DNA from 4 places in the Paenibacillus sp. WLX1005 genome. Region 1 is predicted to be linked to each of the others. Evidence: riboswitches for the same ligand, from Rfam matches in the RefSeq annotation. Region 1 holds a riboswitch; each other region holds the start of a gene.
The links. Region 1 has a riboswitch for thiamine pyrophosphate ahead of thiC (phosphomethylpyrimidine synthase ThiC). Riboswitches for the same ligand answer to the same signal wherever they lie in the genome.
Positions count from the first base shown of each region.

Region 2: another riboswitch for thiamine pyrophosphate. It lies ahead of tenA (thiaminase II); the one in region 1 lies ahead of thiC (phosphomethylpyrimidine synthase ThiC).
Region 3: another riboswitch for thiamine pyrophosphate. It lies ahead of thiM (hydroxyethylthiazole kinase); the one in region 1 lies ahead of thiC (phosphomethylpyrimidine synthase ThiC).
Region 4: another riboswitch for thiamine pyrophosphate. It lies ahead of ACE3MZ_RS13260 (thiamine phosphate synthase); the one in region 1 lies ahead of thiC (phosphomethylpyrimidine synthase ThiC).

Region 1 is NZ_CP176756.1:1,853,083-1,861,028, reverse strand. It holds gene pepF (oligoendopeptidase F) at 1-1,295, shown strand, start outside; gene ACE3MZ_RS08020 (lipopolysaccharide assembly LapA domain-containing protein) at 1,660-2,013, shown strand; gene ACE3MZ_RS08015 (M42 family metallopeptidase) at 2,219-3,256, shown strand; TPP riboswitch at 3,314-3,417, shown strand; gene thiC (phosphomethylpyrimidine synthase ThiC) at 3,659-5,431, shown strand; gene ACE3MZ_RS08005 (ABC-F family ATP-binding cassette domain-containing protein) at 5,822-7,783, opposite strand; gene ACE3MZ_RS08000 (hypothetical protein) at 7,798-7,946, opposite strand, start outside.
Region 2 is NZ_CP176756.1:5,336,226-5,344,171, forward strand. It holds gene ACE3MZ_RS22825 (energy-coupling factor transporter transmembrane component T family protein) at 1-18, opposite strand, end outside; gene ACE3MZ_RS22830 (ABC transporter ATP-binding protein) at 15-1,670, opposite strand; gene ACE3MZ_RS22835 (ECF transporter S component) at 1,654-2,250, opposite strand; gene tenA (thiaminase II) at 2,247-2,933, opposite strand; TPP riboswitch at 3,072-3,174, opposite strand; gene ACE3MZ_RS22845 (TIGR01777 family oxidoreductase) at 3,587-4,474, shown strand; gene ACE3MZ_RS22850 (metalloregulator ArsR/SmtB family transcription factor) at 4,652-4,954, shown strand; gene ACE3MZ_RS22855 (alpha-glucosidase/alpha-galactosidase) at 4,995-6,341, opposite strand; gene ACE3MZ_RS22860 (hypothetical protein) at 6,720-6,857, opposite strand; gene ACE3MZ_RS22865 (TIM barrel protein) at 6,997-7,779, opposite strand.
Region 3 is NZ_CP176756.1:4,627,923-4,635,868, forward strand. It holds gene thiE (thiamine phosphate synthase) at 1-563, opposite strand, end outside; gene thiD (bifunctional hydroxymethylpyrimidine kinase/phosphomethylpyrimidine kinase) at 560-1,369, opposite strand; gene thiM (hydroxyethylthiazole kinase) at 1,391-2,224, opposite strand; TPP riboswitch at 2,362-2,463, opposite strand; gene ACE3MZ_RS19860 (alpha/beta hydrolase) at 2,562-3,392, opposite strand; gene ACE3MZ_RS19865 (DUF1129 family protein) at 3,876-4,544, shown strand; gene ACE3MZ_RS19870 (FecCD family ABC transporter permease) at 4,619-5,617, opposite strand; gene ACE3MZ_RS19875 (FecCD family ABC transporter permease) at 5,614-6,660, opposite strand; gene ACE3MZ_RS19880 (ABC transporter substrate-binding protein) at 6,679-7,946, opposite strand, start outside.
Region 4 is NZ_CP176756.1:3,110,023-3,117,968, forward strand. It holds gene ACE3MZ_RS13240 (thiazole biosynthesis adenylyltransferase ThiF) at 1-323, opposite strand, end outside; gene ACE3MZ_RS13245 (thiazole synthase) at 338-1,105, opposite strand; gene thiS (sulfur carrier protein ThiS) at 1,107-1,310, opposite strand; gene thiO (glycine oxidase ThiO) at 1,523-2,701, opposite strand; gene ACE3MZ_RS13260 (thiamine phosphate synthase) at 2,691-3,416, opposite strand; TPP riboswitch at 3,676-3,783, opposite strand; gene ACE3MZ_RS13265 (hypothetical protein) at 3,989-4,894, opposite strand; gene ACE3MZ_RS13270 (serine/threonine protein kinase) at 5,308-6,810, opposite strand; gene ACE3MZ_RS13275 (DinB family protein) at 7,040-7,516, opposite strand; gene ACE3MZ_RS13280 (SAM-dependent methyltransferase) at 7,553-7,946, opposite strand, start outside.

The DNA of each region.
Region 1 (7,946 bases):
CACCGCAAACGATCTTTGGCATGCTGAACAATGCGGATATGAAATTTCCGAATATCATTGATGAGCATGGCAATGAAGTTGAGCTGACGCACGGTCGTTATATTCAATTTCTGGAAAGCCCACATCGTGAAGTGCGCGAACGTGCGTTCAAAGCCGTCTATGGTACGTATGCACGTCAGAAAAACACGATTGCAGCAACACTGACTGCGAATGTAAACAAGAACATTTTCTATTCTCGTGTACGCAAATATCCATCGGTTCTGGAAATGTCCCTCTATGGCGACAATATTCCAACAGACGTGTATACCAATCTGATCGATACGATTCACGAAAGTCTGCCAGTGATGCACCGCTATATGGCGCTGCGCAAAAAGCTGCTTGGTGTGGATGAACTGCATATGTACGATCTGTTCGCACCGCTGGTAGAAGAATTCAAAATGGATATCACCTACGAAGAAGCAAAACAGACGGTTGCAGACGGTCTCCAACCGCTCGGCGAAGATTATCTGAACTCGCTGAACAAAGGTTATAACGAGAGCTGGATCGATGTGTACGAAAATGAAGGCAAACGCACTGGTGCGTACAGCTGGGGCGCTTATGGTACGCATCCATACGTACTGCTCAACCATAAAGATAATCTGAACAGCATGTTCACGCTAGCACACGAAATGGGTCATGCCCTGCACTCGTATTATTCCGACAATGCGCTCTCTTACCGTGATGCGCAGTACACTATTTTCCTAGCGGAAGTTGCTTCTACTACCAATGAAGCACTGCTGATGGATTATCTGCTCAAAAAGTCGACTGATCCAAAGGAAAAGATGTACCTGCTCACCTATTATGCTGATCAATTCCGTACAACGGTATTCCGTCAAACGATGTTTGCCGAATTCGAGATGATCGTACACGGACGTAGTGAAGCAGGCGAATCGCTGACTCCGCAAGATCTGTCGCAGATTTATTACGATCTGAACGCCAAATATCACGGCGACGGCATGACCGTCGATCAGGAGATCGAGATGGAATGGGCACGTATTCCCCATTTTTACAACAGCTTCTATGTGTACAAATATGCAACTGGCTTCTCGGCAGCAACCAGCTTCTCGAAACAAATTCTCGAAGAAGGTCAACCCGCAGTCGACCGTTATCTCGGTTTCCTGAAAAGCGGTGGTAGTGACTACTCTATCAACATTCTGGCAAAAGCCGGAGTGGATATGTCTACACCACAGCCGATCCGTGAAGCGATGAGCGTATTCGAAAGTCTGGTTAGTGAAATGGAGCAACTGTCCAACTAATACGCTGTGTATAGTGGATAGAGTGCAAGCATACAATACAGATGATATGCCTTTGCTAATGGATGTTATATCGATTGTTGCTGATAGTAATATCGATCCTATTCGGAACGTTTGTATTCACACCGGCAATTCCTTATCCAGATTGCTAGATTGCCGGGCAGCTCTAGTCTCTTCTCCCCTGTCAGTCCTCATCAAGCTGCCGCACGCCTGCCCCGAACTGCTTGTTCGCCGCGCAGGCGTGCTTGTTGTGTGTACATTGAAGCTAACAAGCGATATATGGATGTTTATGTTGTCTCTAATTACTTTATATAGTAGTAGACAATCTATGCCATGTAAGATGAAGATTTGAAAGGGGTTATGTACAATGAAATTTCAATGGACACTGATTCTGGGATTGATTTTTGCCGTTGTTATTGCAATCTTCGCAGTCATTAATGTGAATCCGGTGCAGGTCAATCTGATGTTTAATGTCGTGCAATTGCCGCTGATTCTGCTCATTCTCGGCTGTACGCTCGCAGGCGGTTTAATCGTCGGATTTTACGGTATTTATCGTCAGTATCGGTTACAACGTAAAGTGAAACAACTGGAAACGCAAATCGCTCAATTGGGTGAAACACCTGTTGCCGATAGCGGTCCAGTCGGCGATGTCGAGTTTGACAATATGTATGATCGCAAAGAAGATCCGGCAGTCTCGTCCTTTTCGGATCGCAAATTGTAAATGATTCGCATCATCCAGCGTAGCTGAATAACCTGTTAGACGCATCCACCTGTTGCCTGCCGGACTCTCCGGCGTTGCACAGGTGGATTTTTACTGGCTAAGCTTAGGCAAAACTGGTATGTTGGTTATATTGTGCCTTTGGAGGCTCACTGGAATTTTGACTATGTCGTACAGCCTGTGTTGACTGTGCAAAAGGAGATTGAACATGTCCATTACGATGAACCGCGAGTACACCCTTTCCCTGCTTCAGCAGCTGCTGGAAACGCCTAGCCCGACCGGCTACACGCATCACCTGCTAGCAACACTGCACGAGGAAGCACTCAGACTGGGAGTACAGGCGGACTATAACCATAAAGGCGGATTGATTCTGACGCTTGCTGGTCAAGATGATTCACGCACGATTGCATTAAGCGGTCATGTCGATACGCTAGGTGCGATGGTTCGTGCTGTCAAACCGGATGGCAAAATCCGCATGACCATGGTCGGCGGTTTTACGATGAATAGCATTGAAAATGAATACTGTATCATCCATACTCGCAGTGGCAAAACGTACACCGGCACAATCCTCTCTACCGAGCCGTCGGTGCATGTATATGATCACGCGGAAACGTTGAAGCGAACGGAAAATCATATGGAAGTGCGAATCGACGAGGTTGTTGCGTCGAAAGAAGATGTCGACGCACTTGGCATTGCGGTGGGCGATTATATCTCCTTCGACGCGCGTCCGGTAATGACAGATAGCGGATATATCAAATCCCGTCATCTGGATGATAAAGCGAGTGTTGCCGCCATGTTCGGGCTATTGGAATCGGCGCATACTCACCAATGGAAGCCGCGTCATACCGTGAAGTTACTCATTTCCAATTACGAGGAAGTTGGTCATGGCACCGCCTATATTCCGGGCGATATCGACGAGATGATCGCAGTTGATATGGGCTGTATCGGTGATGATCTGTCATGTAAAGAAACGGATGTATCAATCTGTGTCAAAGACAGCTCCGGTCCTTACGATTATGAGATGACTGGCAAGCTTGCTGAGTTGGCACGGCGTGAACAGATTCCGTTTGCGCTCGATGTGTATCCACATTACGGTTCTGATGCTTCTGCCGCACTGCGTGGTGGCAACAATATCCGGGCGGCATTGATCGGTCCGGGCGTACATGCTTCGCACTCTATGGAACGTACACATAGCGATGCCGTTATTAACACTGCACGTCTGCTAGCAGCTTATATTACCGAATAATCACTATCATGGCAAAGGTTGACAGAACGTTTGTCGACCAAGTATAGTGTACAGCGAGACATCCACTAGGGGCGCCCGTATGGGCTGAGATAAAGCGTAGCTTTGGTCCCTTTGAACCTGATCTGGGTTATGCCAGCGTAGGAAAGTGGTGCAATGATGACCGGCTTATTTTGTTTGCCTGTGGTCTTATTTGCCGCTTCCGTTCGCCGGAGGCGGCTTTTTGTCGTGTTCGGTGAATCGAAGAGGACAGTAGGATGGTATATCCAAGCATGGCAAACATGTCGGTTGCGGATTGCAACTGATGTATTGGTTACATACTGTACTGGTTGCCACCCCACCATATTCCCTACTCATCAGTCTACGATGGATGTTATCCACAGTACTGTAGGAGGATTTTTGACTATGCCTATTCTAACAACCCCATTGCCCGGTAGCCGCAAAGTGTATACAATCGGCTCACGTCCCGACATTCAGGTGCCAGAGCGCGAGATCGCCCTTTCACCGAGTGAATTACGCGGTGTGGAAACTGCCAATGCACCGCTACGGGTGTACGATACGAGCGGACCGTACACTGACGAGCATGCAACCATCGATATTCGCCGGGGATTATCTCCACTGCGCGCAGGCTGGATTGCTGAACGCGGTGATTGTGAGCCGGTTGATGCGCGAACAGAGCAGCCAGAGGATAACGGATTCACCAGTCTGGAAAAAGCAGAGCTGCACGGCGCGGAGAAGTTTCCAGACTACGGGCGCCAACCTCTACGTGCTAAAACGGGACATAATGTGACCCAGCTACATTACGCTCGCCGTGGCATCATTACGCCGGAGATGGAGTATATCGCTATTCGCGAAGGGATGACGCCGGAAGTGGTACGTACCGAGATTGCTGCCGGACGCGCAATTATACCTGCGAATGTGAATCATCCTGAGCTGGAGCCGATGATTATCGGTCGCCGGTTTCATGTGAAGATCAATGCCAATATCGGTAATTCGGCAGTTGCTTCCTCTATCGAGCAGGAAGTGGAGAAAATGACATGGGCGACGCGCTGGGGCGCAGATACGATTATGGATCTCTCCACTGGCAAAAATATTCATACGACGCGCGAATGGATTATCCGCAATTCGCCAGTGCCGGTCGGTACAGTGCCGATTTATCAAGCATTGGAAAAGGTCAATGGCAAGGCGGAGGATCTCAGCTGGGAGATGTATCGGGACACACTAATTGAGCAGGCAGAACAGGGTGTGGATTATTTTACGATTCATGCCGGGGTGCTATTACGCTATATTCCGCTCACTGCAAAGCGCGTAACCGGCATCGTCAGTCGCGGCGGATCGATTATGGCAGCGTGGTGTCTGGCGCATCATCGGGAGAACTTTCTGTATACGCATTTTGCAGATATTTGCGAGATTATGAAGGCGTACGATATTAGCTTTTCGCTGGGAGATGGACTACGTCCGGGTTCTATTGCGGATGCGAATGACGAAGCTCAGTTTGCCGAGTTGGATACGCTAGGTGAGTTGACGCAGATCGCTTGGCAGCATGATGTACAGGTAATGGTTGAAGGTCCGGGGCATGTCCCGATGCAGCTTATTCAGGAAAATATGGATCGCCAGCTGGATGTGTGCAAGGAAGCCCCCTTTTATACACTCGGTCCGCTAACAACAGATATTGCGCCGGGCTACGATCATATTACGAGTGCGATTGGAGCAGCCATGATTGGCTCGATGGGGACGGCGATGCTCTGCTATGTAACGCCAAAGGAGCATCTCGGTCTGCCGAATCGCGAGGATGTCAAAGAAGGCGTCATCACGTACAAAATTGCTGCGCACGCCGCCGATCTCGCCAAAGGTCATCCGCGCGCCCGTTATCGGGATGATGCACTGTCCCGGGCGCGGTTTGAATTCCGCTGGCGCGATCAGTTTCATCTATCACTCGATCCTGAACGAGCGATGAGTTATCACGATGAGACACTGCCCGCCGAAGGTGCCAAATCAGCACATTTCTGCTCCATGTGCGGTCCGAAATTTTGCAGTATGAAGATTACGCAGGATATTCGCGATCTGGCAGAACGGGACGGAATTGCGCCGGAAGAAGCGATTGAGTCAGGTATGGAGCAGATGGCGGAAACGTATCGCACGCGGCAAGGCTCGACGAACAGTGTATATGGTGGATAGGCTTGTGTAGACTACATGCTTGGTACTGATATAGCAGAAGCTGAAGATGTTGATCCGGTAGTGTGTACGAACAACGATATGTTCACCTCAAGGTCACTCTCCCATTGATATGACGAATGTTATGTATGGATTGCTTTGCATTCCCATCGACTCATGTATGTCATGGGAAAATATAAACAAAAACTCCCTGTCGCATCAGGATCAACAGATGTTGATTCTACTATGCACAGGGAGTTCTTCATATATTCGATTGCTGTAGAACATATTCTATACCGCTATGATCGCAAACTGGATAAATGATAAGGCAGAGAATAACTGATGGAACAACGAATCGTTACTTGCACAAAAGTAAGTCTGATAGATTAGAGCATATTGCTTATTCCGCCAGATTTATCCCTGCTGTTCAATCTTCTCCGCCAGCTCGTTCAAATACGTCCAGCGTTCCATCAGATGCTCTAGTTCCTGCTCGCCTGCTGCCTGCTCTGCCATCAATTCCTGCAAGCGCACGGAGTCGTTGAATGCCGCTTCCATATCGGTTGTGATGCGGCTCAGCTTGCTTTCGGCGGCTTCAATCATATTGTCAATCTGCTCATATTCGCGTTGTTCCTTATAGCTGAATTTGAGCTTGTCGCGGGATGACGTTCGCTTGTTAGCATCATTGGAAGCTTCGGCTGTGACCTCACTAGACGAAGCGGCATCGGTAGCTCCTTTGCTTGCCGATGTTTCTTTGCCCATATCATTCGTTTTGAGTTGTTGACCGCCAGTACGTTCTTCGTACTCGCTGTAGTTACCAGCATGAATACTTACGACACCGCCGCCTTCAAAAGCAAACATCTTCTCACACGTCCGATCCAAAAAGTAGCGATCATGGGATACGACGAGTACAACACCTGGGAACTCTTCCAAATAATCTTCCAGCACCGTTAATGTCGTAATATCCAGATCATTCGTCGGCTCATCCAGTAGCAGTACATTCGGCGCACTCATCAATACGCGCAGCAGATACAATCGGCGCTTCTCGCCGCCGGATAGCTTGGCAATCGGCGTCCATTGCGCGGATGGAGTGAACAGGAAGCGCTCTAGCATCTGAGCAGCGGTAATGCTGCTGCCGTCCGATGTTTTGACCACCTCGGCAGCTTCCTTGATGTATTCGATTACACGCATATTTTCGTCCATTTCCTGATGTTCCTGCGTGAAATAACCGAATTTGACCGTTTGACCGGTAACAATCTGCCCGCTGGATGGCTGCAATTTGCCTGAAATCAGATTGAGCAGCGTTGATTTACCGCGTCCGTTCGGTCCGACGATACCGATCCGATCCCCTGCCACCGCATGGTACGTCAGATCATGAATCAGCTCGCGACCGCCCAATGTGAGCGATACATGATCCAATTCGATAATTTGCTTACCGAGACGAGAGGAAATGGTCGACACTTCCAGCTGGTCGTTACGACGATTGGGATTGTCATTTTTCAATTGTTCAAAGCGATCAATTCTCGCCTTCTGCTTGGTGGTGCGTGCTTTGGCACCGCGGCGAATCCATGCCAGCTCCCGGCGCAGCAGATTTTGGCGCTTGTCCTCGGTTGCGGCTTCGCGTTCCATCCGCTCGGCTTTTAGCTCCAGATAGCGGCTATAGTTGGCTTCATACCGATACAACCGACCTTGATCCAGTTCTAGCATAACGGTAGCTACACGATCTAGAAAATAGCGATCATGCGTAATCATTAAGAGTGCGCCGCGCCGCCGTTGCAAATATTGTTCCAGCCATGTGACCGAATCATGATCAATATGGTTCGTCGGCTCATCCAAAATAAGCAGCTCTGCCGGTTGGATCAGCGCAGTCGCCAGCGCTACCCGTTTACGTTGACCACCCGATAATGTACCCATCGGTGCATCGTAGCGGGTAATCCCAAGCTTGGATAACACGTTTTTCGCTTCGCTTTCCAGCGACCACGCATCCAGTCGATCCATATCATGACTAACCTGTACGAGCTGTTGTTGTAGCCCGGCATCTTCTGGCGTCTGTTCCAATTGCTCCATCACGTTCATATATGCGCTGACCGCCTGCAATTCCTCACCGCCGCCTTCGAACACTTGACGAAGTACGGTCGCTTCCGGGTCGTACGGCGGATTTTGCGCCAGATAGCGGACACGGACGCTGTTATTAATCACGACTTTACCACTGTCCGGCTGCTCCAATCCGGCAATAATTTTCAAAAAGGTCGATTTACCAGTTCCGTTGACGCCGATAATACCGATCTTGTCGCGATCTTCCATGCCAAACGAGGCATCTTCAAACAATATTTTATCGCCAAAGCTTTTGACGAGTGCTTCTACAGTCATTATGTTCATTGCGATTCACCTTCTCAGGCATCTGCCTGCTGCATAATTTGGGCATGACACGATAGCGGATAACGCATCGTCACGCCGATACCCGCTATTATACCACGATTGAGAACCAGATTTGGAAAAAGAGCATACAAACGCTCCCATTGCTCCATCCACGCCTTATCCA
Region 2 (7,946 bases), 2.1 Mb from region 1:
TGAACCGTTACTTTTCATATAACATGCCGCTCCTTCCGCTCCGCATGCAGCTGATAACACAGCGGCGGGATGATGCTGCTGTCGCGCAGCAACTGCTCATTCAGAAATAGTCCAGCTGGCGCTCCTTCATAGGCGATCTTGCCAGCAGAGAACAGCAATACCCGGTCAGCATAATCATCCACCAGCTCCATATCATGGGTAACCATTACAATCGTCGTGCCCTGCCGCTGTCGTTCTTGCAGACGGTGGATCAGTTCTGCCGCTGTACGTGCATCCTGACCGAATGTCGGCTCATCCAGCAGCAACAGCTTCTGGTCAAACAGCAGCATGGTCGCCACGCTCAACCGCCGCTTTTGCCCCAAACTGAGTGTAAAAGGATGCTCATCCGCATACGCTTCCAGTCCAAACTCATGCAGCAGCTCTATCGTCTTCTGCTCCACTTGTACCTCATCCCAGCCGCGCTGTCTACCGCCAAAGGCGATCTCGTCATACACCGTATCGGTCACGAATTGCAGCTCAGGATTTTGAAAAACAAAGCCCGCTTCATCGTATAAGTCGCGATCATGCCATTTGCGCAGCTCTTTGCCTTCAAATAAAATCTTGCCGGACAATGCTGGCTCCAGTCGCAGCAGACTTTTGAGAAAGGTGCTTTTGCCGCTACCATTGGCACCGACGATCGCAATCCACTCCCCTTGCTGACAGCTCACATTCAGCTCTTTCATGACCGTACGGCGACTGTAGCCGATGTTCAGTCTATCAGTTTGCACAATCGTTGCTGTCACGTCGGTTTGCGGTAGCTTGAAGAGTGGAACATCGCTGGATCGCTTCGTTGGGTGCGAATCAAGGCTGCTTATTCTGGATTCCAGCTGCTTCGTCAGTTCTAGCGCCAGCGGATGGGCGGGATTGGAGCAAACGTCTTCCCAGCGGTACGGAAACAGACGCGGTAGCCAGATCCCCGCTGCTTCCATCTGTGTCCGATACTTCGTAATCATCTGCGCAGGTGCGCCATCGGCGATCAGTTGACCGTGTGCATCCAGTAAGATCACCCGATCCATCCATTCCACACAGCCATCCAGCACATGTTCCACCACGATCATCGTATGCCGCTTCTCCTGTCCTAATCGTTCCAGTAGAGCGAAGATATCGCGCCGACTGGCAGGATCCAGCTGGGCGGTCGGCTCGTCGAAGAATAGTACCTCCGGCTCCAGCGCCAACAAACAGGCAAGTGCCAGCCGCTGCTTCATGCCACCGGACAGCGTCTCGATGTGTGTCTGGCGATCCACATGCAGACCGACACGCTGCATCACCTCGTCGATGATGTGATCCATCTCGGCACGTGGCACGGAACGATTTTCCAGACTAAACGCAATCTCCTCATCTACCCGCAGCATGCAAAATTGCGAATCCGGGTCCTGAAACATTACGCCACAGGCGGGCTGGCAAAATACGTCGCCGGATAGCTCCGCTTCCTGATGCTCAGGAATAATACCTGCCAGCACAGATAACAGCGTAGACTTGCCGCCACCGCTCGGTCCGAGAATAAGCACCTTTTCCCCCTGCTGAATTTCTACATTCAGCTTATGCAGCACCGGCTTTTCCCGATTGTAAAAGCGTACCGACATGTCACGGCAACCGACATATGGCGCTTGATCGTCAGGATGCGATGCCATGAGCATTTCCTTTTCTGCGGCGCGATTTCATCATCTCGTACGAGTCCAGTACGCCAGTACGACCGAGTGCCTCAACGACCCCTTTGGCAAGTAAACCGCCAAGCACGATACCACTGACCACCTGAATGCCCAGCGTCAACAGGAACATCGTCGTTGTGTAATAGCCGAACCCATTGGCGATTACGCTATACACCATACTGCCGACCGCTGCCAGTGCGCCGGACAGCATCATCGTCCACACATTGAATGTGCGATAACCAAAGATGGCAAAGGCGATCTCCGCTCCCAGCCCTTGGAATACGCCGATCAACAACGCTGACAATCCAAAATGACTGCCTGTCAACATCTCCACTGCTGCTGCCGCCACCTCAGCGATCAGCGCTGCGCCCGGTTTGCGAATAATATACGCAACAATCGGGCTGGCGATGACCCAGATCCCGAACATAAAGCCCGCTCCGACCGGACCGACAATCGCTGAGATCGGAATCCACAGCGTTGACCAGCCGAGATAGATCACTCCACAGGCAACGGATAAAATAACGGTCAGTACGACCTCTTTCATTTTCCAATTCCAGCTCATACGTGTGCCACCTCCAGCGATACGGGCCAATCCTGAAGCGTATACGCCATATCCCAGAACATATACTCAAACTGACAGCTCAGAATAAAATGTTGCTTCATCCGCTCACGATGAGCTGGCGTGCTCTGCTCTGCCAGCTCGTCCAGCCGCTCACAGAAGCGCGCAGTAATGCTATCCGTCCGATTGCCGTAGAAGTCGATCCATTCATAAAACGGATGATTCTCATCCGGCTTCACTTGCTCCCATAGCCGTGCGCCAATCTCCCAATACGTCCACGGACAAGGCAGTAGCACCGCCAAAATATCACCCAGATCGCCCTCCTGCGCAGCCGTCAGCATATGGCGAATATAATGATGCGCTGCTGGAGCGAGCGGATATCCTTGCAAATCCTCATACTTCACACCTGCTACCCTGCAAAAATTGTTATGCGGATGAATCTCGCTATGTAGCACAAACGAGATCTGCTCGTTAAATACCGCCATATCCTCGCGCCGCTCACACTTGGCAATCGCCGTTCCGTAAATGCGCATAAACGCATTTAAATATTCAAAATCCTGCCTCACATAATGCGCTAACTGCTCCGGCTGCAATGTCCCGTTCGCAATCCCGCGCACAAATGTATGATCAAAAATCGCCTCAAAAATCGGATTCGCCGCCTGACGAAGCTCCTGTGAAAAACTCATCATTCATCTCTCCCCTGTCTGAAATGTGTGAAAGCACCTTCTGACCGGAAAATGGATTGTCGCAGACCTGTATATGCATATACGCAAAAAAGCCGCCCCCTATGGAGCGGCAGTATAAACGGCATCATCAAATTGATCCCTGCACGGTCTCCACTTTCCTACGCTAGTACGAACTAGATCAGGTTCCAAGGGTCCGGGACAATCCCGTCTCAGCCAGTATATGGCTCCCCTAGTGGTCTTTCGATTATGAAACTGCGTGTCATAGCCGTGTCGGTGATCACAGGCACAGCAGAAGACAACGCAGTCTGTTTGACTGCCTCCTACTCTACACACCATCCTTCCGACTGTCAAGAACATCCAACCCCTATAGCAGTCGGCGAATGGGTACTGATGATAACATAGCCTGTGCCATTTGAACGAGAACGCATCTGCTTCTTGCGTTGTGTTTTTACAAATATTTCAATCATGGCATTGGGAATGGTTTATAAATAAGTAAGATGGCTGTTATGTTACTGTCCAATCGGTTTATCGTGTGCATCCTATGCTATTGGGTATTTCATCCTTTGCCGAGTTCCATTATTGAGTTCCCTATAGACGACAAGTGTACGCTTTGCGATCAGATTTCACCAATCCTTAGGAAATGAGCTGGTACCATGAGCAACAAAGTCGTGCTTGCTGGCGGCACAGGATTTATCGGTCAGTATTTTGAAAAGCGCTTTCTTGATATGGGTTACGAAGTAATTATCATCTCGCGTCGTCCGGGTCATGTGTCGTGGCACGATCAGCCAGGCATCGTCCGTGCGCTGGACGGGGCGCAGATGGTAATCAATCTGGCAGGCAAATCGGTCAATTGTCGATACAATGAGAAGAACAAACGCGAGATTATGAATTCCCGCTTAGAAACGACGCGTGCGCTTGGTCATGCGATGCAGAGCTGTTACTCCCCACCACCGCTCTGGTTCAACTCCAGCACGGCAACCATTTACCGCCATGCCGAAGATCGTCCGATGACCGAGACGGCAGGCGAGATCGGCACTGGCTTCTCCGTTGAGGTAGCGAAGGCGTGGGAACAGGCATTTTTCGAATTCAAATTGCCGCATACTCGCCAGATTGCGCTACGTATCGCCATCGTACTAGGACCGGGCGGCGGAGTCATGACGCCGTATCGCAATCTCGTACGCTTCGGACTTGGTGGCAAGCAAGGTTCAGGCAAACAGCGCTTCAGCTGGATTCATGTTGAGGATCTGCTGGGAATCATCCTTTTCCTACGGGATCGCAAGCAGCTGGACGGCATCTTCAACTGCTCCGCACCGAACCCAGTTACTAACGGCGAACTGATGGCATTGTTACGTCAGAACATGCACAAATTCATCGGCATGCCTGCTCCGCGCTGGATGTTAGAAATGGGCGCAGCCATGATTCGCACCGAAACCGAACTCATCTTAAAAAGCCGCTGGGTCGTGCCCAATCGGCTAGTCAAAGAAGGCTTTATGTTCCGATTCGGCAGACTGGAGCGCACGCTGGAGGATATTTTGAAGTAGCTGGAAATTCCTTTACAATACATGCATACGCCTGATCATGATCCTGCCATTCTGTACGACGATCAGATCATTCGGCAGGATGTTATCATCCATAGCAAGCCCTTGTTTCGTGTAATAACGTATAACCCAAGTGTGCACTCTCATTCGCCAACGATTCTACATTAGGAGACATTGCCCATGAACTCTTCCTATCTCAACGCACAAAATCGTAACAAAACGACTCGTTTTCTAAACGGACTGGCTGATCCGGTACGTCTGCACATCCTGTCGCTGCTCGGACGCAAAGGCAGAATGAATGTAGGCGAGATTGCCTCTAACTTTCACGTTAGCCGTCCCGCCATCTCGCATCATCTACGCATTCTAAAAGATGCTGATATTGTCAGCTATGAGAAGATTGGACAGGAAGTATATTATTGGATGGATCAGGAATACGTCGTGTCTCATCTGCACAATCTCGCCAATGAGATGGATTCCATGTAAAGTACCCTACGCTACTACATAGCCTTGCTGTGCACAAGATTTATTTGGTCGTGAAATGGACGGGCTGTGGAATCTTCCATGTATCGTAGTTGCGGAATACCGGCAACCAGTCGCCATGTGCTTCGATCAGATCATCGCACAGCGATACGATATCGTCGATCGACAATTCCGCTGCGGTATGCGGATCAAGTAGCGCCGCATGGTATACATGCTCTCGTTTGCCTGTTAGTGCTGCTTCAATCGTCAACTGCTGGGTGTTAATATTGGTGCGGTTTAATGCTGCTAGCTGCGGCGGCAACGCACCGATATGCACTGGCTGAATGCCAGAAGCGTCTACCAGACACGGTACTTCCACACACGCATCCTGCGGTAGATTGGTAATCAGACCGTTATTCATCACATTGCCACCGATTTTGAATGGAATATTCGTCTCCATCGCTTCCAGAATGTACGAAGCATATTCCAGACTGCGCGTATGCTCCAATGCTTCGCTCTGCATCAGACCATCCCGCACCTCGCCCCATTCTCTGATCTGATTCACGCAGCGGCGCGGATATTCGTCCAGCGGAATATTGAAGCGTTCGATCAGCTCCGGGTAACGCTGCTTGATAAAATACGGATGGTATTCCGCATTATGCTCCGACGACTCGGTCACATAATAGCCAAATCGGTGCATTAATTCAAAACGCACCATATCCTCATGCTTCTCCTGCTGCTTCACTGCCGCACGGCGCTTAATCTCAGGATACAAATCTTCGCCATCGCGCGTCACTTCTAGCAACCACGCCATATGATTGATCCCGGCAATTTTCGCCTGCACACCGGTATCATCCATCTCCAGCGACCGGAACAGCCCCGGTACACACTGCTGCACACTGTGACACAAGCCCACCGTCTTGATGCCGCCCGCTGTATTCATCACCTGCGTCAGCACCGCCATCGGATTGGTATAATTCAGGAACCACGCATCCGGGCATACGTCCCGCATATCCGCCGCAATGTCCAGCATAACCGGAATCGTGCGCAGATTACGGAAAATACCGCCAATACCGAGCGTATCTGCGATCGTTTGGCGCAACCCGTACTTTTTTGGAATTTCAAAATCGGTAATCGTACATGGATCGTATCCGCCAACCTGAATTGCATTGATGACGTATTTGGCATCAGACAACGCTTGACGACGGTCAGTATACGAGCGAATGACGCAAGTGCTTCCTGCTGTTGTTTGCATGGCATGAAGCAGGGTCTCCGATTCTTGCAGCCGCTGATGATCGATATCGTATAGTGCCAATTCAAAGCCCTGCAATGCCGGAGTCAGCATAATATCACCCAGCACATTACGTACAAACACCGTACTTCCCGCTCCAATAAACGTAATCTTGTTCACGATGGATCGCCTCCTTGAAATGTGGAATGTACCTTCACTATACGGGAGGCGCTTACATACCGACATGGAGCAATGCCAGCACTATTTGTCATAATGCGTGATTTCATTATTTTTATGTTTTATGGGATATTGTGTTTTCTGACTAAGCAAATATTACTTTTTTACGTGCTATTTTTCCGTTTTCTGTTGAATCTTATTCTTTTCGGGTATATACTGTTACCATACAATATCGATTAGACGGTGTTCTTGTCCATCGATAACGAAATAACCCCGCCGCGTCAACGGCAGGGTTATAGGACAGAAAGCCGGGGAAACCACGGCGCGCAGCACACTTGAATAATCTTCTCATGTGCAGAACCCACCGAAGGCTGTCAACCTTTATTCGGTGGGTTCTTTTTTGTCTTTGAATTTACGACGAATGATTCTATAGAGCTTACGTCCGCTAAGCAAAATACTTAGAGAAGCAGCAACTCCCTTCAATACATCCACAAATTCAATTAGAACAAGTGCGATCATGGCATCACCTCCTCGTCGAAGGCTGCACCGTGATCGCTCCACCGAATGCTCTCTATCTCATCAATATAATATCATATAAACGTCATTTTAACACGTAATAAAGATTTATTTATGTCTACTTCTCATTCTGTACAATCATTTACACTTCCAAACTGTCAAAATAACGCGCACTTTCCACCATCGGCGTACAATCAATATGTCCGCCCTCCAAGTTAATCTCAAAAATGTACGCCTTCCCCTGCACCAGTCGCTTCACCATCTGCCAGTCGATCAATCCTTGGCCAAGCGGCAGCGAATCGTGAAACTGCCCCATACTGTCTACAAGGTGGTAATACACCGCATATGGCGCTGTACGCTCCAGCACTTCCTGCAATTGTGCATTGTCGCCGCGGAAGCTAATAAACGTATGACTTACGTCCACATTGACTGGCAGATTAAGCGGAATAATGACCTCGTCGATCAGATATGGATTGGCGTAACAGAACAATCCCTCTGTGGAATCCTCCCACAACAGCACCTCGCGCCCGCCATTGTCTAGCAGCTTGGCGATTTCTTCGCGCAGAGCAATGCTGCGCTCACGCGAAATTTCATTATTCTCACTGTGCAAATAGTTGGCGTGAATGACGCATTTGCTACCTTCCTCCACGCAAATGTTCACCAACTGACGCGTCGATTCCCGGTAGTAGCGGTACATCTCTTCGTCGGTACTCATAATATCGAGAAATCGTCTATTGTAACGGCTCGGATGATGCAAATACACATCCATGCCCAGCCCTTTCAGTTCGCGAATGCGTTCGCGGATCAATTGCTCCTGCTGCAAATCATCCGGGCGCAAATATAACTCCATAATTTCCGGTTCGTATTGCAGGCGGTCATCCAGACTTTCCCGATCCAAACTGCTTTTGAGACGTATGTTGTTCATGACTCCACTCCTCGGTTGATCATTTTGCCGAATATGCCCTTTTCTGTGTAGGGATGCGGGCTTTCTCTTTATCATATACCAGATGCACCGCCGCACCCAAGTTCAGCGTAGCAGAACTGTGTAAACAGCAGATGAATCGGAACCGCCAAGTTCATGAAGTTAGCTGC
Region 3 (7,946 bases), 2.8 Mb from region 1:
TTATGTTCGTGAATGCCGCCGATGCCGACCAGTGGGATAGTCAGTCCAGAGTGGCGTAATTGCTGGATAACTTCTGTGCCGCGTACTGGCTCTGCATCGTCTTTGGATGTGGTGGGATAGATCGGACCGATGCCCAGATAGTCTGCTCCGGCGGCGATGGCGCGGCTGGCTTCAACCAGTGAATGGGACGATACGCCGACAATTTTGTCAGGACCGAGGCGCTCACGTATCCATTCTGCCGGGGCGTCGTCCTGTCCGACATGCAGCCCATCCGCATCCAGCTCCAATGCCAGCTCCAGATCGTCATTCACGATAAACGGCACCTGCTGCTTCCGGCAAATATCCTGCAAACGCCGTGCCAGCTCCACATATGCTGAGCCGTGCAGCGCTTGTATGCCCTTTTCCCGGTATTGAAATAGCGTAACGCCACCGGCAATCGCCTGCTCCAGCACTTGCTCTGGCGTATGCTTGCAATTCACACTGCCCATGACGAGATAAAGGGGCAAGCGTTCACGTATCCATTGTATGCGTGTTGTCGTACCGCTGGATGGTAGATGATTCATCGTACAGCACCCCTTTTTCGATAGGCAAAATGATTGGTCGGTCCGTGTACAGAGCCGATGCCCAATCCGTCTTCGATCGCTGCATGCACGAATGCTTTGGCGGTTTGTACTGCTTCCAGCAATCCGCTGCCTTTGGCTAATTCGGCGGTCATAGCTGCTGAATAGGTACAGCCCGTGCCGTGCGTATGCGGAGTGTCTACACGCGGACGCTCTACATAATGAAATTGCGTACCGTCGAACAGTACATCGACTGCTTGCGTGGTGGATGTATCATGCCCGCCTTTGATAACAGCGGCACGAGCGCCCATCTGAACAAGTTGCCGCGCCGCCTGTTCGCGTTCGCTTAGTGTGCGGATGGTGTTACCCGTTAAGAGTTCCGCTTCCGGTACATTGGGCGTGATGACTGCCGCTAGCGGCAATAGCTCCTGAATGAGCGCTTGCATCGCCTGTTGTTGCAGCAGTACGGAGCCGCCTTTTGCCACCATCACGGGATCGATCACCAGCTTGCTCCACTCATACTGTCGCACGGCTGTTGCCACTTCGCGAATAATGTCAGCGCTGAATAACATGCCGGTCTTCACCGCATCCGGCTGTAGATCGTCGCCGATGGAATGCAGCTGCGTGACTACACCTTGCTGCTCAACAGGATATACGCCCTGTACGCCAGCAGTATTTTGCGCGGTAACAGCGGTCACTACGGACATACCGTATATCCCTAGCTCCTGAAATGTTTTCAGATCTGCCTGAATGCCTGCACCGCCGCCGCTATCCGAGCCAGCAATCGTTAATGCCTGATGAATACGCATCGTACAATCTCTCCTTTCTGTTCAAGATAGATGATGATCTGGCTGATGAATGTCCAATTTCTGAGTCATACGCCCCCGCTGCTGTACTTGCTCCGGCGTAACCGTACCTAGCATATTCAACAGCTCGATCTGAAAACTACCTGTTCCATGCTGCCCGGCACGTTCCGCCGCCAGCTCCGCAGCTACTCCGTAAAAGATCAACGCCTCTACCGACGACTGCAACAATTGCGCTCGGCTTCCATCCGTAACCGCAGCAAATGCAGCGACAACCGAGCTAAGTAGACAACCTGCTCCTGTGACCTGTGTGAGCAGAGGATGACCGTTGGCGATCCCATGCACTTGTTCCCCATCTGTCACCAGATCCTCAGCACCTGTAATGACTACGATGCAATGCAACTGACGCGCCGCTCGAATTGCCAGTTGTACGCGGTCGCCATCTCCGCCACCTGCATCGACGCCTTTGATCTGCCACGCTTCCCCAATGACGTTGGCAACTTCCGCCACATTGCCGCGCACAATATCGACACGTACTTCTTCCGTAATTTGCTGAGCAGAAGCGGTACGGTAGGGCGTCGCTCCGGCACCTACCGGATCGAATACTACTGGTACACTGGCATGATTCGCCGCTTTGCCTGCTAACAAAATCGACTGCACGACATACGGATCAAGCGTACCGATATTGAGCATGACGGCTCCTGCCATCGCTGCTACATCCTCTACTTCCTCATGTGCAAATGCCATAAATGGCGAGGCGCCCAGCGCCAGCAATCCATTGGCAGTAAAATTCGTAACGACAACATTGGTAATATTGTGAACAAGCGGTTGACGCTCCCGTACCGTTCGCAAAAAAGACATTCTATTTCCTCCTTCAGATGTTTTACAATACAAACAAACGCAAAAAGACCCACCGTTCTCCCGTAAGAGACAGGTGGGTCGTATCCTTTCACTAGAAACCGCCATATCATGATCACAATGGCTGTCTGTTGCATGAACGAATCGATGTTCCACTTCCCTCCGCTGGTATCATCCAGATCAGGTTCCAAGGGTCCGGAACAATATTCCGTCTCAGCCGTCAGGCTCCCCTAGTGAAATGCGTATAACCTATGCAGTTTGATTGTGTCTATGCTAGTTGTTGCACGTTTACCATATCACGCTCATGATCATTTGGCAAAAAAGGAATTGAGTACGATACTCAGATCATCCAGTGCTGCCACTGTGTCTGTGCCGCTTCGCGCTCGGCAAGCCATTGGCGCGTATGATCCAGCAGTTCGCGGCGATGTGGACCGGATGAGTACGTATGATCTGCCTGAAAAATAATCTGCTTATCACAGCGACCTTCCGTCCGTGTCCAGAATTCCTTTTGGTATAGGAACGAATAGTCGACCGGAATCACATCGTCTCCTGTGCCATGCACGACCAGCACATCGCCAGTAAACCGGCGTGCTTCTTGGAACGGTTGGAAGTTGCCCAACGATTCAAAATAAGCCGGCGTGAACGTATAACTCTGATGATCTGCTTCCCCTTGAATGACCGCCTGCTCATACGTTTCGCGACCGACGATTTTGACAATATCGTTAAATGGATGACCGACCGCCGACCAGAGCACCAAATGATTCACGCGGCGATCCCGCACCGCAGTCAGCAGCGCTACCGCACCACCCAGACTGTGACCGAGCAATGTTACACGCGTTGGATCAATATCATTGCAGTTGACGACATAATCCAATACGGTACGCGTCTGCTCAACCATGGACTCAATGCCCTGTTGACCATATTGACCACCACTCTCACCGCAACCCGCATAGTCAAAACGAACAACCATGTATCCGTCTGCTGCCAGTTCGCGCGCACTGCTGACAAACAGGCGATCTGTACCGATCCGATTGCCGATAAACCCGTGGCAGATCACGACCAGCGGTGTTCGCCCTTTACCCTTGCCTTCCGACTTGTGCTCCTGCGCCGGGTAATGAATACTGGCTGCCAGATCTACATCATGATGACGAATCGTAATATTCCGTTCCATGGTAATTCCTCCTTGTCTGTATGGTTGCTGCATGAGGCATGGCTTCATCAGCGCTCCGATATCCATTTCCTCTATTGTTCTATCTGTCCATCTACATGTCAGCTACACAACGCAAAGTGCAAACTAAATGGACAATTTCATTTAAAATTAAATAATTCCGATATGTTTAGTAAGTTTTATTTATATTCCTATAATATCATTTTGCCGAGTGAATTGTCAATCTCGCGAAAGTGTGGCAAAATAGTGGTTTCCGGGTTGATCGGTACATGCGTGCAAGTACGATTGCAAGCGCTATATGTATCAGATGCAGAGCGCCCTGCGCAGGGCATCATAACCTGCGACATATCCCGTGTATTCCGGGTAATAGGGAATATACATATCCTGCATATCAGGTATGATCCGCATGTTCGTCCGTAGCATTCAATGTCAGACGACAGGCGGTTTAACTATCATAAAATTCTAATGAGAAATGGAGGAACAGCTATGAGTACAGTGCGTCATTTGGTCAAAGACATCAATGTGATCCGGGATCAGCTCAATACGGAAAATCTGAACTATTATGATGATGTGATCGTCTATGTTCGAGATGCACGAATCGAGCGCCAATCCGGCGAAGAATTGCTGCTGGAAATGGGACAGCATCTACTGGATGCACAGAAACGGAAGCAGAGCGCCTTACAGCTGTTCGGCAAAGACTCCGACACGTATGCCACTCAGCTGATAGAGAATTTGCCGGAGCGCCGGCAACTCAGCAAACCGATGTATTATATTATGATCGTCTGGATCGCGCTTACGTGGGTATTTCTACTGCAAGCACTTGCCGGCTTTTTCAAAATCAACGTCAGTGGCACGGGTGTCGTCGGCGAGATCAGTCTATCGACGCTTGTACTGGTTGCCGCTGGTGCGATTGTGCTGGTGGAGCTGGTCACGCGTGTAGCGAATCAGCCAGTAGAAAAGAGTGATCTGGATCGTCCGCGTATGCAGATCAACGCGCGTTCTGTATTGACGTATGTGGTCATTCTGGTCGCTATTATCGTGGTCGGCAACTATTTGCGTAATGTGATGCCAGTCGTGGTCATTTCGCCCTGGATTAGCCTGATCCTGTGTATTATCGGTATTCTAGGTCAAAAGTTTATTTTTATGCGCCGCTAACGAATGATCTCTTCCATACTACGAATGATGAAAAGGCACGCTGTCGCTAGATTGTGACAGCGTGCCCTTTTTGATTATGTGCGTGCACGTGCAGGACGGAACTCGCGCCATAACAAATATAGAAAATACGGCGCTCCGATCACCGCCGTTACTAGCCCTGCCGGAAATTCTACCGGTGGTGCCAGAATACGCCCGATCATATCGGCAAGCAGCACAAGCGCTGCACCAACTAGTGCCGTAACTGGAATCAATATGCGGTGTCCCCGGCTGACTAGTCGCCGTGCCATATGTGGACTGACCAGCCCAGCGAATCCGATCATGCCCGCCGCTGCGACCGAACCGCCAGCCAGCGCAATTGCGAATCCGAACAACAATAATCGCACCGGCTCCAAACGCAAACCAAGCCCGCGCGACGTCTCATCCCCTAGCGCCAGTATATCCAGCCGCCGCGCCAGTACCCATGTTACTGGCAACGCTAGCCCGATAATAGGTAGCGACTGTATCACCTGATCCCAAGTGCGCCCCCATAGCGATCCATTTAACCATAACAGCACGGTACTAGCATTTGCCGCAAACCGAGTCACGAGCAGTTGAACAAGTGTACTGCCGCACGCGCTAACCGCAATGCCGACTAACGCCAATCGTACGGGATCAATACCACCGCTATACGACAATCCGTACACTAACATTCCACCGACGAACCCACCAATGAGCGCCGCCAGTGGTGTCACCCATACAGGCTGACCGGGCGGCAATATTAGCACAGTCAGCACCGCACCTAGCGAAGCTCCGGCAGAGATGCCGAGCGTATCCGGTGCTGCAAGCGGATTGCGTAGTAACGCCTGTGTGATCAAGCCCGATACTGCCAATCCGCTGCCAACTAGAATCGCGACGACAATTCGTGGCAAACGGTAATGTAGCACAATATACCTTTGATCCGAATCGCTTCGCCCTGTCAAAGCTTGCAGTATATCCAGCCAGCCGATTGATACCGCCCCTACCTTGATGCTCAGCAGACTTAGTAGCAGAACGAGCAGCGACAACATCGTCAATACCATCACATTACGCTTCATGCCTGCCTCCTGCTCTGGCGCCGTGCCAAATAAACAAAATACGGTGCTCCGATCAATGCGGTCACGATACCAACCGGTGTTTCCGCCGGAAAATTCACAAAGCGCGAGCACACATCTGCCATCGTTAACAGAATGGCGCCAAGCAATGCACTAAGCGGCAATAGACGGCGATAGTCCGTTCCTAACAAATAGCGCGCGATATGCGGTACGATCAAGCCAACAAACCCAATCGGTCCCACAACAGCTACCGCCGAACCTGCCAACAGTACAACAATCAGCGTCCCGATCAACCGCACTGTCCAGATTCGTTGTCCAAGTCCACGCGCCATCTCCTCACCGAGACTGATCAGGGATAACGAACGTCCCAGAAACATCGCTGCCAATAAGCCGATCCCACAGCAGATGGACAGCACATACACCTCATCCCACTGCACCCCCGCCGCCGAACCTGCTAGCCAGAATAATAGACGCGATGCTGATTCTTCGTTGAAGATCAACAGCCCTTGTGTAAATGAAGATAGCAGCGCCTGAATCACTACACCGATCAGCGCCATGCGAATATCAGCACGTCCGCCGCGAATCGCAGCACTCATGCCTACGATCAGCAACACAGTCAGTAATCCACCTGCGAATCCCGCCGCTGATAATCCCAATCCATTGATTGCTGGAAAATGGATCGTACAGAGTACAATTACAAACGACGCACCTGCATGAATACCGAATACACTTGGTGATGCCAGCGGATTACGCGTGAGTGCCTGCATGATGCACCCTGCCACGCCAAGCGCTGCCCCAATGAGCAGCACCGTCAACATACGCGGTACACGTAAAATATGCAGCACAACATGGTCTTTGATCGTTTCCGAATTATTCAACACATATCCGGCAATGCTTGACCAGCCAATCCATGCTGGTCCGATCATCAATGACAATAGGGCAAATATGAACAGCAGCACTCCCGCCGCTGCAAAGCAAAACAATGGCAAGCTGTAGATGCCTGTCCGTTTTGCCTGACTGTCGGTACGATTGCTGCTGCTCATCATGTATAGCTCCTGTTCATTTTAGAAATAACCTGCTGCTTCGTCCATAATGTTGTTCAGTGCAGGCAGACTGCGCTGTCTCGACCATGTTGCCAGCTCCACCTCGTGTGCTTGACCATGTTGTACCGCTTGTAACTGATTCCAGAGCGGATTATCCTTTTGCGCGTCCAATACGGAATCGTTATCTTCATTGATTAAAATAAGCAAATGCTGCGGATCTATCGCCATCAGCTGTTCGGTCGTCATCAACTGGCTAACTTCCGCATCGTCTTTGAGTGCATAATCCAGTCCGGCTGCTGCCAAGAATGAACCGTGAAACGAAGACGTCGTTCGTACTTGGAACGAATTGCTCTCCTCTTCATCCGGTGCGATGATCAGCACGGATTGTCCTTGCTGCACCGCTTGGCGTAGCGTATCCATTTGCTGCTTGTGGTCGTTCAACAGTGTCTGCACATCCTGCTCCTTGCCGAGTGCGAGTCCGATTTGTTCAGTGGACTGTACAATCTCGTCGTAATTAGCAGTGTCATTTTTGAAAACGATCGTCGGTGCAATCTTAGACAACTGATCATATACATTGGTGTGACGGCTTGTATCGGCGATGATCAGATCAGGCTTGAGCGTACGAATCACTTCCAGATTCGGCTCAGAGCGCGTACCTACCGAGGTGTAGCCCTCAATATAAGAAAGGGTATCCTGTGGGAAACGCTCCGGTTTGTTATCGTCCGCTACACCGACAGGCTTGACCTTTAATGCGGCAACCGTCTGGGTAAAACCTTGCTCCAGTACGACGATGCGCTCTGGGTTTTCTTTGACATCGGTGGAACCGAGATCGTGCTGAATTGTGCGCATACCGTTCTCGGCTGTCGCTGTTGCACGTTGTGCCGACTCATTGCCGCTAACGGCACTGCCGGTTGTATTCGGAGCCGCGGATGAACAGGCACCCAGCAACAGACTGAAGCTGAGTAGCAGCATCCATACGGCAGAACGCCGCGAATAGTTATACATCATGTGAGAACCTCCACTGCTTTTTTCTTTTTGAGAATTATTATCAATATAGACATCATTCCCAATCGCAGCAATGGAGAAATCAGACTTACCAGATGGCATATTCGGACGACGCTGCTGCTGACGGTATAACACAGGCGCTAGCCCGCTGTACTTTTTGAACATTCGGCTAAAATGATACACATCATCGTACCCGACACTACGTGCAATCTCCTGTACACTGAGTCGGCTTACTGTCAGCAATTCACAAGCACGCTCCATCCGCAAATGCAGTAAATACGACG
Region 4 (7,946 bases), 1.3 Mb from region 1:
ATTTGTACGGTGGAGTTGATTTGTCGCAGACGATCCCGAGCAGCAATTGCTTTCGGTACGCGATCTGCTGCGTCCTGCTCCGTAAAAAGCTGTTGACGCTGCAAATTGCTCCACTCTACATAATCACGATCTGCAATAATTACACGCCCCACGCCTGCACGTACAAGTGTCTCCGCAGAGCTGGAGCCAAGTGCGCCTGCACCAATAATCAGCACAGTGGATTGCTGTAATTGCTGCTGACCATCTCGACCAAGCGGTGCAAATAACTCCTGCCGCGAGTAGCGTTGATGGTTATCCATCGTGGACGGTTGTTGCGTATTCATGTTATCTTCTCGACTCAAGTCGTAATCATCCCTTCTGCAGGGCTGCTTGCCACTGCATACTGCCGCACTGGAATCATACCAGCTTCCCAACCAAGCCGGCCGGCTTCTACAGCCAGCCGCATGGCATTTGCCATACGTATCGGATCATTGGCACCGGATACCGCAGTATTCAACAGTACTGCATCAGCACCCAACTCCATCGCACGTGCTGCATCCCCAGGCGAGCGAATACCGGCATCAACAATTACCGGTACGCTGGCATCACCAATAATCCATTCTAGCGCAGACGGATTTAGAATTCCGCGTCCAGAGCCAATCGGCGATGCTCCCGGCATGACGGCATGTACACCGAGCTGTTGCAGCCTTTTTGCCAGCATATAATCATCGGAAATGTAAGGCAACACCGTGAACCCGTCCGCCAGCAAAATTTCGCAGGCTTTGTACGTTTCCAACGGGTCTGGCAAGATCAATGCGTCATTGCCGATGACTTCAACCTTTATCATATCACATAATCCAGATGCTCTGGCGAGACGAGCGATACGTACAGCTTCTTCCGCTGTGTGCGCGCCTGCCGTATTGGGCAACAGCTTATACTTTGTCAAATCCAATCGCTCCAGAAAATTCGGCTCATCTGGCTGATCCAGATTCAATCGTCGAACAGCGAAGGTCAATACCTCTGTTGCTGAAGCTTTCACTGCTTGCGCCTGTGTATCCAGATCACTGAATTTACCTGTACCGAGTAATAAACGTGATGAGAATTGATGTTGTCCAATATTCAACATATTAGCCACCTCCTACAAAATGTACAATCTCTAACTTGTCGCCTGCTTCTAACTGGGCATGTCCATGATCCTGTTTTTGCAAAATCTGTTCGTTATGCTCGACGATAACCATTTTGTCCTGCAATTGCAGGATATTTAGCAATTGCTGTACCGTTTCGGGCGCATCGGGAAATGTACGGGTACTGCCGTTGATAATCAACTGCATAGTAGTTGTTCCTTTCGTTTGCGACTGTTGTACTCTGTACTCTGTACTCTGTACTCTGTACTCTGTACTCTGTACTCTGTACTCTGTACTCTGTACTCTGTACTCTGTACTCTGTACTAAATTACCTGAGATGAGTTTGCCTATTGAAACTTTCTTTTTATAGGATTGATCATTGTTGACTTCTTATTTCTTGATGCAGATAAGAGCTAGCATCAGGATGTGGAGACATGAACAAATGGAGTATCTACAGAATGTATGGAACGCAAGGCGCGCTCAGGGTGAAAGCAGCTTGGAATGGCTGCATTTCCACGTCCGGCTATCGCATCTGCGATCCATTTGGCTGTACCGGCTGCCAACAAAATCCCATTGCGATAATGTCCAGAGGCAATCCATAATCCGGGCAGCTGCGGTACTGCACCGAGATACGGCAATTCATCCGGTGTTCCGGGTCGTACACCAGCCCAGCAGCGCAGCAGCTCAGCTTCGCCAAGGCGCGGTAAATGGCGCTGACCTTTTAGCAATAATTCCATCACTGCTCCTGCTGTAAAGGTAGTGTCATGCTGTCCCGGTTTGCTTGTTGCTCCTACCCAGATTTTGTGATCATGCTTGGGAATCAAATATACCTGTTCGCCATAGATCGTGTGATGCAGCCACGGTACAGGTGTCTGAAGTTCGATGAGTTCTCCTTTAACCGGAACAAATGGCAATTGCCAGTGTTCAGCCATCAACAGCCTTGATGTACCCAAACCAGAAGCAAGTACTACATGCTCACTGCGCAGTATCGAATCATCGGTCACTACACCGCAAACGGCACCATTACCTCCCGTTTCTCGCAACAGACGGTTCACATCATAATTTCGATAAACATCTGCCCCGCCATGAATGGCTGCACCTACCAACGCTTCGGTAAGTAGCCTAGGAATTAGCTGCAACTCATCCGGGTTGTACATCATGCCTTGCTCTGCCCGTATATACGGCTCAACATCTGCCAATCGTGTAGCATTCCACCATTCCAACCCTTGCTGCGGGCTAGCATCGGCAGCATTCCCTATAGAGGCAGCAACATTTGTAGTGTTGGCATGATCTTCAATTGGTAAAAGAAATCCTTCCTTGCGCAAGCCGATGTCGATTCCAGTGCAATCATACAAACGCTGCGCAAGCGCCGGATACAATGAACGACTGCGTAATGCGAGTCGCTGCAAATCCTGATGCACAAAATGCTCAGACGATGCAGCCAACATTCCACCTGCTGCACCGGAAGCTCCTGCTGCTGGTCGTTGTTTTTCTACTATCGCGACGTTTGCTCCACGGCTCTGACATTCCAGTGCAATCGCTGCTCCAATCGCGCCCGCGCCAACGACAATCACATCGTACTGTCCTTCATGTCTCATAAATGCCACTCCCTGTTGTCCCGTTCATCTCTCGTGGACGTTTGTTGTAAACTGCTTGTTGCGCAGAACCAGTATGTTGTATAGCATCTGCATATTGCTGGACTGCTTGCAGCGGAGAACTGGCAGTGAATATGGAAGACATCACCGCTATGCCAGCCGCACCAGCAGCATGTAATTCTGCACAATGATGTGGCTGTATGCCGCCAATTGCGATTATAGGCATATTTGTTGCCGAACAGACTTTTGCCAGTTGCTCTACTCCGCGCGGTTCGACTCCGGGCTTGGACTGGGTAGCGTAAATATGTCCGAATATTGCATAATGACAGCCTTCCTGTTCTGCTTCCCATGCACGTTCAACACTATGAACGGAACGACTGATCGTTAATGAAGATGATTGAGCAATGTTGTGATTGGATTTGGTCGAAGATTTGTTGTCTGACTCAATGCAATCACTGGCGGTATACATAGCTGCAAATTCTGGTAAATGTACACCTCCAACCCCTAATTCCAGCGCCAATTGCGGATGATTATTAATGACAATCAAAGAAGCAGGTATATCTCGCAGCAACATCTGCTGAACGGTCTGTATGATTTGTTGCTCTGTCCAGCTTTTTTCACGAATATGGATTGCTGTCACGTAAGGGTGAATACGTACACTAATGTCTATCACACCTTGTTGCGTTAGCGTACCGGGAGTCACTACATGCAGTTCCATTGGGTCACCTTCTTTGTGTGCTTCGTTTGTATAACTGCCTTGCAGATACCAATATACGTAAAAAAGCCACCTTCCAATTGGAAAGTGGCTGTTTATTTTATCGTTATGAAATAAACAGGGTTTGCAATAAGATTCACCTGCAAATCAGTGATCCTTCTGCTACCCAGAGCAAAGGCAGATTCATGAGGTTGAAGATGATCGTAATCTATTCCGGTAATTGCTACCTAAAAGCCGGAATACGTCTTCATTTCCTCATATCGGATATGCTCTTCCACTTCCCTACGCTGGTATGATCCAGATCAGGTCCAAAGGGTTCGTCAGCAGTATGCTGTCATCTCAGCCTGTAAAGGCTCCCCTAGTGCATATGGATATGCTGTTGTCGTTTGAAACATTCTCATCTTAGCAAACCTGTATCAATAAAGCAAATGAAGCTGCTATTTTCATATACAGGTTTATCGCTGTTTATGTAAATGCACCCTGGGTGCACTTTATAATCTGCTAGTTACAATTTATTATTTACCATCTGTTACATGATTAAGCTTAGCAAGTTCAGGAAGTCGATCTGTTTACAATCAAACGGGAGAATATACAAGCGATGGCATTTTCAATGCCAGATGACGAATCCGATGAATGCTAGACCGTTCACCCGCCAGTACGGCTTGCTGTGGCAAAGCTGCATTTTCCTGTTGCTCAAGCTGTTCGAGAATACCCGATGTCAGCAAAAACGATTGTCTGAAAAATTGACCCAATTGTTGCTCCGGCCAATCGAGAACAAGCCGATTCCGCATAAAAGACAGCAGGCGTTGTACATTCCATGCATCCTGTAAAGGCTGGCAATGATTCAGTGTGTATAACTGGCGCTGCAACCCAAAACGACGACTGATTTCGGTTTCTGTCAGTTTGCCTTTCGGTTGATATGCTCCGATTACCGGCATCCATGAAGAACTCCATTCCCAATCCGCATATAATGGGTTGGCAAAAAAGTTGTGCAAGGACTCGCGGTTTTGTCCCAGATTCACAACTACGAGGTCTGCCAATTCAAGCAATGGCAGCTTGTCTTCGCCACAACCTGCATCCATTAACACCAAGTCATAATGATGACTTGCCGCCTGAAATAGATTGTTCCAAAATACAGGATTGCGGTTTGCTTCGTTGTGAGCATGTTGTGTTCCTGCCAGTAAATGAAGCCGATCACGTACTAGCGGCACCATATAATCGGTCACATTGCCTGCATTCAGAATACCTGACTGCTGCAAATAATGCAGACGATCAATGCCAGGCCCGTTCTTCCAGATGTCTGCCACTGGCTCGCTCAAATCCGCTGTAATTCCATATTCTACACCATGTCCACGTTCATCATTATGGCAGAGAAGCAGACGTGCCCTGTATTGCAATGCAGCTGTAATCGCAGTAATAACTGTATGCGCAGACGTTTTGCCCTGTCCGTTATCCGGACTCCAAAACATAACCGTCGTCATATTCACTCCTCCTTATCTCCCTGGCTATCCGTGGGATCATAAGCAGTCGGTTTATGATCCTGTTTGTGCGTTTGTGTATACAGGCAACAGAATTGATAGCACATCAGATTGCAATCGATAATGATCATTGGTGCAAATATTTTCTGTAAAAAGTGATGAATCATTGCAACCTTTATCGCAGCCTGTATTGATGTCTGTACAATGTTTGCAGATGGCCCGTATGTGGTATGATGTTTGCTACGAATAGAGAGTGAATAGATGTGGATGAGTTCGCAGATAGCCGTTTAGTACAGCTTATAATATATTACTATTGCTTCAAAGTGATAAAAGGCCGAGTATGGAATGATCTTATGTACCCTGTCCAGTGAATCTACGTCTGAGACTTTTTGCATTCTAATTGTTGAATATCAAATTTAAAACAGGGAAAGATGGAATCGAAAGCGCTTCTTTCGCGGGATGGCGGGCAAATAATTGCGCAAAAGAAGGGTAAGCAATTCGTCCATATCCTGCTGTCGATCAAACGGATCAGGCTGAGCTGGCAACCCATACACATGGTCACTCCCCAATTCACGTTGCAGCCGTTGCACCGCTTCCTCTTGTGCCAGTGGTAAACAATATTGCCATTTCTCCTGCGAATAACGCCTCAAATCATGAACCATATTCAGTATATCCTGATACCGCCATTCCGCCCCAGAGCCAACAACAAGCGGCAAATCAGCGCGTAAAAACTCCTCCAGTCGATCATTGCGCCGATATCCACCAAGATCCAGTATCAAAAAATGATAACTGCCGCTGAGGAGTGAAACAACTTCCGCTCGTGCTGCTTCGCGCCAGTAATCGACCCCTTCCAGTTCAAATCTTCGCGACTCGCGCAGCCTTTCCTGATCGGTCATTCCTTGTAATGCTACCTGCTGGATACGGGCAAATGCACCCGGGTAACTATTCATTTCGACCAGTGCGACTTTGTGCCCAAGCCGGGCAAGGTAGTGAGCGATGCTAACTGCTGTATGAGTTGTACCTGTTCCCGGTGTCGCCCCAATCAAAGCAATCACCTGTGTTGTTTTGTTCCATTTCAGCATAGTCGAAGGATGATCACTTCCGGCTTGAGCAGCAGAATGCCCGATTGCTAGATTTAGCGCAGTTCTCGCTTCGCTTGCCGATTGAAAACGATTGGCAGGGCTATATTGTAATAAACGACGTAGCATCTGTATAAAAGCAGGCTTTACATCGTTACGGATAGATGATTCCACCTCACTTTTCCATTCACTATATTGACCCGCAGTACATAGATACAACAGCAATGCTCCCAATCCATACAGATCAGAACGATGATCCGTCTGTCCACTGCCGTATTGTTCTGGAGCGGCAAAACCTACCGTTCCTAACTTGACTGTATCTTGATTCTCGTCTGGCTTAAACGTACGAGCAATGCCAAAATCAATCAACCGAATTTCACCCTGAGATGTAATCATCACATTCGATGGCTTCATATCGCGGAATACGATCGGCGGATTGTGCTGATGTAGATATTCCAGCACACTGAGTAGCTGATCTCCGCACCGCATAATAAAATCGCCATCCACTGTATGCGGCTCCATTTGAAATTTATGTTCCAACGTATCTCCATCGATATAGTCCATTACAAGATAGGTGTAACCATCTGGATCATTTTGAATATAATCGACGATACGCGGCAGACATGGATGTACCAGTGTTGTCAACATGCGCGCTTCAGCAGCAGCTTCACGGTATTTGGACGGTAACGATACCGTCTCCTTAATCGCCCATTGTTTGCCCGGCAGCTTCAGATCATGTGCCAAATATACATGACTCATCCCGCCACTGCCAATCTGTCGTTCAATATGATACCGTTGCTCCACTATCGTCCCTTGCTGCAATCGTGTTGGGAAAACCATCACCGTATCTCCTCCCCTGTAACGGTATCACAATGCCCCATTACAGTTCCTTATCGTTATGGCAGCGACCAGTGAATGATCCGTTCAAGCGGGTATAAAAAAGAAAAGCATCCCGCCGAATAAACGCCATAATGGCATTCACTCAAACGGGATGCTTTCCCTGTCCGCTGCATATTCAATGTACTTGAATTATAAATGATGTTGCGAGCAATGTAAAGACAGATGACAATTACTTGGCTGATGCAAAGGCATCGCGATTACGCTGCACTTGTTTGACATGCGACTCCAGATGCGTCACACACAGCTTATCAACGACCATACGCGCCGTAATCTCACCGTCGGTCGTATGAATGCCGATGCGATGCTGATCTTCTTCGCTAATCGTTTCCAGTACGGGTACAAAAGCACGTCGCATCGCCAGCAATGCTTGCAAATGATGCTCCAGATCCAAACCAGCATAATTCAAACGCTGCGCCCAACGATCCTGATCAAAGGCAACCAGTGTCGGCGGCTCTGCTTCACACAAAATCAACTTCAAGCGATGCTGCAATACAATTTCCACATCAAACAGATGAACGACAATTTCACGAATACTCCATGCTTCTGGCGCCGGTTTATAATCCAGCTCCGTTTCAGGAATATTGCGAATGGATTCAACAAAGCGTTCCATATCCGGCCAATAACGATAAATAGTATTTTGCATCATGCACATCCTTCTTGGAAGATATACAGCAACTACATATTAATATTTTACCATATACAGCGTAATTTCATCACGGTTGTGAAACAATTGCTTGGCACGCTGTACTTGCAGTCGCGCATCTTCGAACGATTGAATGACTTCACGAATGACGGCAAGCGGCTTTTTGTGCATCAACTTAACGGTCACAATAACAGTGCCGCCGGGTGATACCGCATCCAGCAAGTCGATCACCAGACGTGCAGTCAGTTTCGGACTCCAGCTCATATCACATACGAGCAGATCAAATTCGCCGGGACTGAATTTGACATCCGAAGCATTGCGGCGAACGCTTTTGAGCTGGGGATGATTTTGCAGGGACGAATGCATTTTGGCAGGATCAACTGCTGTTACATGCATCCCACGCTCTAGCAAAAAGGATGTCCAGCCGCCCGGC